3 regions of the Methylobacterium sp. E-025 genome follow, and region 3 is predicted to be linked to each of the others. Evidence: predicted binding sites of a transcription regulator. Region 3 holds the regulator's gene; each other region holds the start of a gene.
The links. The regulator PhoB, encoded in region 3, activates phosphate uptake and scavenging genes when phosphate is short. The targets are predictions, from matches to a motif close to TGTCATNNANCTGTCAT.

Region 1 (3,253 bases), on a different contig from region 3:
CGTTGCCGACGAGCAGGAAATAGTCGTTCGGCGCCCGCTCGCTCAGCACCGGCACGAGACCGAGGGCCTCGAACTTCTCCGAGAGCGTGGTCTGGGTCGCCGGGTTGGTGTTGAGGTACATGCCGAAGCGCCCGAGCTGGACCGGGTTCAGCAGGTTGACGATCTCGGTCGTCTGCGCCGGCTGGACCCCGGGCCGCAGGGTGCCCCCCGGCGAGATCGGGGTGGCCCCGTCGTAGGGGGTGCCGGCGATGTTTGTGGCCTGCGCGATGTCGACCAGCAGGACGCTCTTGTAGACGATCGGCGTGGTGTTGCCGGTGCCGAGCCCGTTCGAATCGCGCGAGAGCACGAGGAACTGGGTGTCGTTGAGGGCCAGCATGTCGCTCTGTGCCGCCGTCCGGTTCGGCGCGCCGCCGTTGCCGGTGTCGCGGTAGGTCGGCAGCTGCAGCACGTATTCGCGCGCGGGCGCGGCCGGTACCGCGCTGCCGGCGAGGTCGTAGATCAGGATGCGGGTGTTGTTGCGCTGCTGCTGATTCGGGCCGGAATCCTGGAGCGTGGCGCTCTGCAGGATGGTGACGAGGCTGCGGCCGTCGGGGGCCAGCGACAGCGCCTCGAAGCCCTGGTTGTTGCGTCGGCCGGTGTCGGGCGGGTTGATCGAGTTGAAGTCGAGCGCCCCGGCCGTGCGCGGCCGGATCGCGTCGGGCACGCCGAGCACGCCCTGAAGCTGCCCGCCGGCGCTGAAGTAATAGATGTTCGGCCCGTACTCGTCGCTGACGTAGAAGGAGCCGTCGAGTCGCCGCGCGAGACCTTCCGCATCGAGGCTGATCCGGCCTGCGCTCGGCTCGCTCGCCGCCGAAGGCAGCACCGCGCCGAGCTGGGTCGTGGTGCCGGAGGCCGGATCGAGACCGCTGAAGCGCCGGCCGTTGGCGTCGGTGAGCACGATGCCGCCGTTCGGCACGATCGCGATCTGCCGCTGGGAGGCGGTCGATTGCGGCAGGCCCGCGCCGGGATCGGGCGTGAAGCTGAGATTGAAGCGGTTCAGCCGGCCGGCGTAATCGGAGAACAGCCCGCCGCTCGGATCGTTGTAGCCCCGATCGGGCAGCGTGTAGAGCGTGCCGCTGTAGGTGGCCCCCGAGCGCCGCCAGCTGGCGAGGTCGATCGCGAGCGCGGAGAACGAGCCCAGCGTGTCGCCGAGGAAGTCGCGGGTGGTGGCCGGCAGCCGGCCGACGCCCTGGAGACCCTGGTTCACGACGGTCGCATCGCCGACCGTCACCGCCACCGGGCCGTCGGCCGTCGTCAGGTTCGGCGTGCGGATCGCCTGGGCCGAGGCCGCGCCCGCCAAAAATGCGACCACGCCGAATGAGCCCACGGCTCGCGCCGCGCCGTACCGTGTCACCATCGCGGGATCCCCCAGCCACTCGAGCTGAGCCGCAGCTAGGGATCGGGCGTGACGGCCCGGTGACGGCAGGAAGGATATTTGTCCTGCGTTGGGTCGGCTGCAGGCACCGTGTCGCGAAAGGCACGACGCTCCACCGAGCCTCGACGAAACGAAGGAGGCCCGCACGGTTTCCCGGGCGGGCCTCCTCGAATGCGCGTGGCCGAGCCGTCAGGCCGCGGTGCGGTTGCGGGCTTCGCGCTTGGTGTCGACGCCGGAGGCTTTGATCTCGGAGAGCTTCTGGGCGACGTTGCGGGAGAACACGAACTCTGCCGGGCGCTGGTTCTCGAGGCTGACCTCGGGGGCCATCTCGCCCTCGGTCTTGATCCCGCGGATGGCGTGGATCAGCGGCTTCCAGGGCTTGCGCACCGAATCGACCACCGAGGAGGCCTCGTAGCCCGAGTGGACCATGCAGTCGGCGCACTTCTCGTAGTTGCCGGTGCCGTAGGAATCCCAGTCGGTCTCCTCCATCAGCTCCTTGAACGTGGCCGCGTAGCCCTCGCCGAGCAGGTAGCAGGGCTTCTGCCAGCCGAACACGGTGCGGGTGGGGTTGCCCCAGGGCGTGCAATGGTAGGTCTGGTTGCCGGCGAGGAAGTCGAGGAACAGGCCCGACTGCTGGAACGCCCACTTCTGGCGGCCCTTCTCCTTGCCGGCGCGGAACACGCCACGGAACAGGTCCTTCGTCGCCTTGCGGTTCAGGAAGTGCTGCTGGTCGGGCGCGCGCTCGTAGGCGTAGCCGGGCGAGACGGTGATGCCGTCGATGCCCATCTTGGTCACGCTGTCGAAGAAGTCGGCGATCTTGTCCGAGGACGAGTTGTTGAAGAAGGTGCAGTTGATGGTGACGCGGAAGCCCATCTCCTTCGCCTTGGCAATCGCCGCCACGGCCTTGTCGTAGACGCCGCGCTGGCAGACCGAGCCGTCATGCATCTCCTTGTCGCCGTCGAGATGGATCGACCAGGTGAAGTACGGGCTCGGCTTGTACTCCTTGATCTTCTTCTCGAGCAGCAGCGCGTTCGTGCACACGATCGCGAACTTCTTCTGCGCGATGATACCCTCGACGATCTGCGGCAGGTCCTTGTGCAGCAGCGGCTCGCCGCCGGCGATCACCACCATCGGGGCGCCGCACTCGCGCACGGATTCCAGCGCGTCCGCCACGGGCAGGCGCTTGTTCAGGATCTCGTCGGGGTAATCGATCTTGCCGCAGCCGGCGCAGGCGAGATTGCAGCGGAACAGGGGCTCCATCATCATCACGAGCGGATAGCGCTTCCGGCCGGTGAGATGCTGCTTGATGATGTAGCTGCCGATCGTCGCGACATACCGGAGGGGGATTCCCAAGATACGGCTCCTGTTTGCGTAGCCCCGAACCAAGGGGCTGCTTAACGTGAAAAAAATTCGAATTCCAGCGCTCTAGCCTGGAACCGATCTGAACGGGCCGGTCCTGGGCCGTTTCGCGTGCGTGTTTGCGGGGCTGACGCAACCGCGCCACAGCCCGAGGGCCGTTCCTGCGAACGCGTCCTGCTTCGGGGGGGACCCCATCCTGCCAATGCGTCGGCAATGCGACGGCAGTCCCGCGAAACGGCGCATCCCGTGATATTGCGGTGCGAAACGGCGCCGGCGCCACACATCGATGGGGAGAGCCACCCGCGTCGGAGGTCGCTGCGTTGCAATCGCAGGGCTGCAAGATTACTGAGCGCTGCGGCCTTGGCGCAACGATCGTGCCTCGGATGCGTCCTCATCCCGCGTCGTCCGGTGCGTTCACCGGGTCGGCGCCGCGTCTTCGGCCACACGGCATCGTGAGACGACCGCGTCTCGATCAGGTCC
Region 2 (3,253 bases), on a different contig from region 3:
ATCGGTCCCGGCCTAGCCGACATCGACCGGGTTTGCAGCCCCGCCGAGGCCGTGGAGCCGGCCGTCGGCATGCAAGGCGCCGCCCCTGAAACCCGACCGCGCGCGCCCTCGCCCGGCCGGGCGCACGATCCGGTCGGACGCGTCCGGGTGATCGCTGCGGGCGATCCCGGGGCGACGAGCGGGACATGCGCAGGCCTCGAAAGGCGTTGGCTTCAGAAGACGTGGCGGAGGATGAAGAACAGGATGCCCGCCAGGGTGATCGCCGCCGGCAGGGTCAGCACCCAGGCCAGCGCCATGTTGCGCACCGTCGACATCTGCAGCCCGGAGCCGTTGGCCGCCATGGTGCCGGCGACGCCCGAGGACAGGATGTGGGTGGTCGAGACGGGCAGGCCGTAGACCTCGGCCAGCCCGATCGTGCCGGCGGCGACGAGCTCGGCCGAGGCGCCCTGCGCGTAGGTCAGGTGGGTCTTGCCGATCCTCTCGCCGACCGTGACCACGATCCGCTTCCAGCCGACCATGGTGCCCAGGCCCAGCGCCAGCGCGACGCAGACCTTCACCCAGGTCGGGATGTAGCGCGTGCCGTCGTTGAGCAGGCCGGTATAGGCCTTCAGCGTGCCGGCCTCGGCCTCCGAGAAGCTGGCGCCGTTCTTCGGCAGCAGCCGGATCGCGTCGGCGGCGAGGTACATGTCGTTGCGCAGGTTCGAGGTCTGCGCCGCCGGCACCTGCTTGATCGCACCGTAGTTCCGCACGTTGGCGGCGATGTCGGTGGAGAGGGCCGCGAGCGCGCCGTAGACCGCCGGCTGGTTCAGGTCCTTGGTCTTGAGCGCGTCCGAGACCTGCTTGCGGGCGGCCGCCGCGTCGGGCTGGGCCGTCGTCCCGGCGTGGCTCGCGAACACCGCGCTGGCGCTCTGCGAGGTCTGGATGAAGGCCGGCGTCGTGTCGTCGGCCATGGTGCGGTTCAGGGCGTAGGCGGTGGGCGCCGCGCCGATCAGGATCAGCATGATGAGGCCCATGCCCTTCTGGCCGTCGTTGCCGCCGTGGAAGAACGAGACCAGCGTGCAGGTCAGGATCAGCAGCGAACGGATCCAGAGCGGGGGCGGCGTGTCGCCCTCGGGCGCCTCGTAGAGGTCCTTGCGCCGCACGGTGAGCTTGAGCGCCAGCAGCAGGAGGGCCGCCGCGACGAAGCCAATGAGCGGGCTGAACAGCAGCGCCTTGAACACGCCGAGCGCCTGGGCCCAGTCGACGCCCGAGGTCGCGGAGCCTTCCGGCGCCATCAGCTGGTTGGCCAGCCCGACGCCGATCACCGAGCCGATCAGCGCGTGCGACGAGGAGTTCGGCAGGCCGAAGGCCCAGGTGCCGAGGTTCCAGACGATTGCGGCGATGAGCAGCGCGAAGATCATTGCGTAGCCGGCGCCCGACCCGACCTGCAGGATCAGCTCCACCGGCAGCAGCGTGACGATGGCGTAGGCCACCGCGCCCGAGGACAGCATCACGCCGAGGAAGTTGAAGGCGCCGGACCAGATCACCGCCACGAGCGGCGGCATCGAGTGGGTGTAGATCACGGTCGCCACCGCGTTGGCGGTGTCGTGGAAGCCGTTCACGAACTCGAAGGCCAGCGCGATCAGCAGAGCGAGGCCGAGGAGCACGAAGGCGCCGATCGCCAGCGGCGTCTGGCCGACCGCGTTCATGTCGGTGATCAGGCTGACGCCGGCGTAGACCAGGCCCGCCACCAGGATCAGCAGGAACGCGACGATCCCGCCCGGATGCAGGCCGCGATCGAGCGTCGGACCCGGGCGCCGCCTCGGTTCGGCGCCCGACAGGTGCGGTGTCAGGCGGGCAGAATCGGACATGACGGATCTCGACGGCGATCGGACTTCGAACGCCTTCGGATAGGTCGCGTGCGTGACGGTCCGGTGACGGCGCGCGAAAGGACAGACGATCCGCGCCGGACGACCCGGTCACGAGGCGGCGAATACCGGTCGAGCGCTCAGTGCCTGCGCGGGCGCCGCGGCGCCGTGGCCGGGGTCTTGTCGCGATTCTCCGCGACGAGCTTGCGCCAGCGGTCCAGGCGGTCGGGGTCGAGGGTTCCGTCGGCGATGGCGGCCTGCACCGCGCAGCCCGGCTCGTGCGCGTGGGTGCAGTCGCGGAACCGGCAGTCGGGCGCGCGCTCGGTGATCTCGGCGAACAGCGTGTCGATTCCCTCCGCGGCGTCGCTGACGTGGAGCGTGCGCATCCCCGGCGTGTCGATCACCCAGCCGCCCCCCGCCATCGCGTGCAGCGAGCGCCCCGTCGTGGTGTGGCGCCCCTTGGCGTCGTGCTCCCGGATCGCGCCGGTCTCCTGCGGCGCGTCCTGGCCGGGCCCGGCCAGGGTGTTGACGAGCGTCGACTTGCCGACGCCGGACGAGCCGACGAGCGCGACGGTCTGCCCGGGCCCGCACCAGGGCGCCAGCGCCGCCGCGGCGTCCGGGCGGCGCGGGTTGACGCCGACCACCGACAGCCCGCGCTGGAGGGCGGCGGCCTGCCGGCGGTAGGCCTCGACGTCGTCGGTCAGGTCGGCCTTGGTCAGCAGGATCACCGGGTCGGTGCCGCCCTGGTTGGCCAGGGCGAGGTAGCGCTCCAGGCGGGCCGGGTTGAAGTCGGCGTTGCACGAGGTGACGACGAACAGGGTGTCGACGTTGGCGGCCGCGGCCTGCGGGACCTTGCCGCCCTCGGTGCGCCTCTGCAGCACGGTCCTCCGCGACAATCGGCGGTGCAGGGTCAGCGTCCGCGGATCGGCCAGGACCCAGTCGCCGACGGTGACGTCGCCGGTGCTGGCATGGACCGGCAGGATCAGCTCGACGGGGCCGGCCGCCGACAGCGCCGTCAGCCGGGAGCGGTGGACCAGGGCGATCCGCATCGGCGCGAAGCCGGCATCGGCGGCCTCGCACTGGTCCTCGAAGAAGCCGGACCAGCCGAGGCTGGCCGCTTCTGCGGCGCGGAGGGCGTGGGGATCATCGGTCACGGCTTCAGCCCATGACACGGCGCCGGCCGGCTGACCAGTGAGCCGCGCGCGTGCGGAAGCGCCGTGGGATGCCGAAGGCGCAGGGTTTGAATTCAATATTCTGCGCGTGGAAGAACGAGTTAATTTCAACGTCGCGACAAATAATGTTCGTTTGCAGGGCAGCCTTGGCTTGCCCTAACCTCCCCCCGAGCGGTCCCGCGCAGCCGAGCCGTCGCGGTCCGTCAAGAATAGAGCCTGAGCCAACAGGCGCCG
Region 3 (3,253 bases):
TGACCCGCGCGACGCCCGCCGACCCCGCGCCCGAATCGCTGCCCGGCGTGCTGGCGATCGACGAGGACACCGGCGGGGGCCTCGTTCGGCAGGCCTTCGCGCTCGGCGAGGAGGCGCCGCTCGCCGGCGGCAGCGCGATGCCGATCGCGGCGCCGGCGGTGGCGCGCACCGACCCGGCCGAGGCGCTGACCCTGTGGACCGCGGCCGGCCTCGCGCTGCTCGGCGGCCTGATCCTCAACCTGATGCCCTGCGTCTTCCCGGTGCTGTCGATCAAGGTGCTGAGCCTGGTGAGGCATTCCGGCGAGGCGCCGGCGCGGGTCCGGCTGCACGGGCTCGCCTACACCGCGGGGGTGCTGGCGGCCTTCCTGGCGCTGGCCGCGCTGCTGATCGCCCTGAAGGCGGGCGGCGCCGGGATCGGCTGGGGCTTCCAGCTGCAATCGCCGACCGTGGTGGCGGCGCTGGCCTACCTGCTCTTCGCCATGGGCCTGAGCCTGTCGGGCATGCTTCACCTCGGCGGGCGGCTGTCCGGGCTCGGCGACGGGCTGACCCGGCGGGCCGGGCTCCAGGGCTCGTTCTTCACCGGCGTGCTCGCGACGGTCGTGGCGACGCCGTGCACCGCCCCGTTCATGGGCTCGGCCGTGGGCTTCGCGCTGACGCAGTCGACCGCTGCCGGCCTCGTCGTGTTCGCGAGCCTCGGCCTCGGCCTCGCCCTGCCCTTCCTGGCGCTCACCCTGTGGCCGCCGGCGCTGCGCGCGCTGCCCCGACCCGGCGCGTGGATGGACGTGCTGAAGCAGGCCCTCGCCTTCCCGATCTACGCCACGGTCGCCTGGCTGGTCTGGGTGCTGGCGCAGCAGGTCGGGCCGCAGGGCCTGCTCGCGGCGCTGATCGGGCTGGTGCTGATGGGCTTCGCCGCCTGGGCGTGGGAGCTCGGCCGCGACGCGCGGCTGGTCCGGGCGCAGCTCGCCCGCGGCCTCGCGGTGCTCGCCGTCGCCGGCGTGGCGGGGCTCGCCCTCACCCTCGATCACGACCGCGTCGCACCGGGGGCTCAGGCCCGGGCCGAGGGGATCGAGCCGTTCACGCAGGCCCGCCTCGACGCGCTGCTGGCGAGCGGCCGGCCGGTCTTCGTCGACATGACGGCGGCGTGGTGCATCACCTGCCAGGTCAACGAGCGCACCTCGCTCGGGACGGCGGCGGTCGGCGCGGCGATGCGCGCGCGCGACGTCACGTATCTCAAGGGCGACTGGACCAACCAGAACCCGGAGATCACCCGCCTGCTCGAGCGCCACGGCCGGAGCGGCGTGCCACTCTACCTGCTCTACGCGGGTGCCGGAGAGCCGACGGTGCTGCCGCAGATCCTCACCGAGGGGACGATGCTGAGCGCGCTGGACGCCGTGAAGGCGACGGGCCGCAGCGCGAAGCTCGACGGCGGGGGGACGAAGGTCCCCTGAAGCTTGGTAAAAATATAATTTTCGTAGGACTGAAATCACTTCAGTGTGCGCGACGGCTCCCTCTCCCATGGGGAAAGGGTTGGGGTGAGGGGCGTGACCGACCCGGATGACTCACGCCCCTCATCCTGTCCTTCTCCCCATGAAAGAAGGGACCCACGGCAGGTCGCGGATCGTTGCGATCGCTTGAGCCGTCCACCGAAAGCCGAACTCAATCCTCGCCCGAGAACGTCTCGTCGAAGGCGTACCCCGAGCCGCGGACGGTGCGGATCGGGTCGGTCTCGCCGGCGCGGTTCAGGGCCTTGCGCAGGCGGCCGACATGCACGTCGACGGTGCGCTCGTCGATGTAGACGTCGTGGCCCCATACGCCGTCGAGGAGCTGCTCGCGGGAATAGACCCGGCCGGGGCTCTGCATCAGGAACTCGAGCAGCTTGAACTCGGTCGGCCCGAGGTGGATCTCGCCGCCGGCCCGGCGCAGGCGATGGCTGTCGCGGTCGAGCTCGATGTCGCCGGCTTCCAGCAGGTTCGCGACGTGGCTGGGCTTGGCGCGCCGCAGCAGCGCGCGGACGCGCGCCAGCAGTTCCGGCACGGAGAACGGCTTGACGATGTAGTCGTCGGCCCCCGTCCCGAGGCCGCGGATGCGGTCGCCCTCCTCGCCGCGGGCGGTAAGCATGATGACCGGCAGGGACACCGTCTCGCGCCGCGCCCGCACCCGGCGGCACAGCTCGATTCCCGAGAGCCCCGGCAGCATCCAGTCCAGCAGGATCAGGTCGGGCACCTGCTCCTGCAGGCGCAGCTCGGCCTCGTCGCCGCGGGCGGCGGAATCGACCTCGAAGCCCTCGGCTTCGAGGTTGTAGCGCAGGAGGGTGGTCAGCGCCTCCTCGTCCTCGACGATCAGGATCCGCGTACGCATGCAGGGCACTCCCGGGCGGACCGCCCGACTTTCTCATCCATCGCCACGGACCTCCCTCCCCCTGAAGCGGGTCGGGAGAGGGGAGCGCCGTATCCGGAGCGGTCGCTCCCCTCTCCCGACCCCCGCTCACGCGAGGCCCACCCTCCCCGCGCAGAGGAGGAGGGGAGGAGACGGCAGCCCTCAGGCGCCCGGTGCCACCGTCGCGTAGTTCGAGGCGTCGTTCTTCGGGCGGTCGCCCGCGAGGTTCTCGCCGGTGGACAGGTAGTGGATCGTCTCGGCGATGTTGGTGGTGTGGTCGCCGATGCGCTCGACGTTCTTGGCGCAGAACAGAAGATGCGTGCAGAACGAGATGTTGCGCGGGTCTTCCATCATGTAGGTCAGCAGCTCGCGGAACAGCGAGTTGTACAGCGCGTCGATCTCGCCGTCCCGCTCCCACACGTTGTGGGCCGCGTTGACGTCGCGGCTGGCATAGGCGTCGAGCACGTCCTTGAGCTGCTCCTGGACGAGGTCGCTCATGTGCTGCACGCCGAGCACGATCTTCTGGGCCTGGGCCTGGTCGCTGATCGCGACGACGCGCTTGGCGATGTTCTTGGCGAGGTCGCCGATGCGCTCGAGGTCGCCCGAGACGCGGATCGCCGAGATCGTCTCGCGCAGGTCGATCGCCATCGGCTGGCGCCGGGCGATGAGCAGCACCGCGCGCTCCTCGATCTCGCGCTGCAGCGTGTCGAGGCGCTTGTCGGCGACGATCACCGCCTGGGCGAGCTGGGTGTCGCGGCGGACGAGCGCGTCGGTCGCCTCGGTCATCATCTTCTCGGCGACGCCGCCCATCTCGGAGATCGAGCGGCGCAGGTCTTCGAGGTCGGTGTCGTAGGACGTGACGATGTGGCCGGGCATG

Region 1: the regulator PhoB is predicted to act here: its motif matches at 1,445-1,461, upstream of MKK64_RS11090 (esterase-like activity of phytase family protein).
Region 2: the regulator PhoB is predicted to act here: its motif matches at 1,903-1,919, upstream of MKK64_RS27760 (inorganic phosphate transporter).

What each region holds. Positions count from the first base shown of each region.
Region 1 is NZ_JAKSYR010000090.1:8,625-11,877, forward strand. Features, by position in the region: gene MKK64_RS11090 (esterase-like activity of phytase family protein) at 1-1,351, opposite strand, end outside; gene hpnH (adenosyl-hopene transferase HpnH) at 1,604-2,767, opposite strand.
Region 2 is NZ_JAKSYR010000200.1:55,150-58,402, reverse strand. Features, by position in the region: gene MKK64_RS27760 (inorganic phosphate transporter) at 213-1,850, opposite strand; gene rsgA (ribosome small subunit-dependent GTPase A) at 1,988-3,019, opposite strand.
Region 3 is NZ_JAKSYR010000071.1:59,085-62,337, reverse strand. Features, by position in the region: gene MKK64_RS07670 (protein-disulfide reductase DsbD family protein) at 1-1,448, shown strand, start outside; gene phoB (phosphate regulon transcriptional regulator PhoB) at 1,657-2,358, opposite strand; gene phoU (phosphate signaling complex protein PhoU) at 2,539-3,252, opposite strand.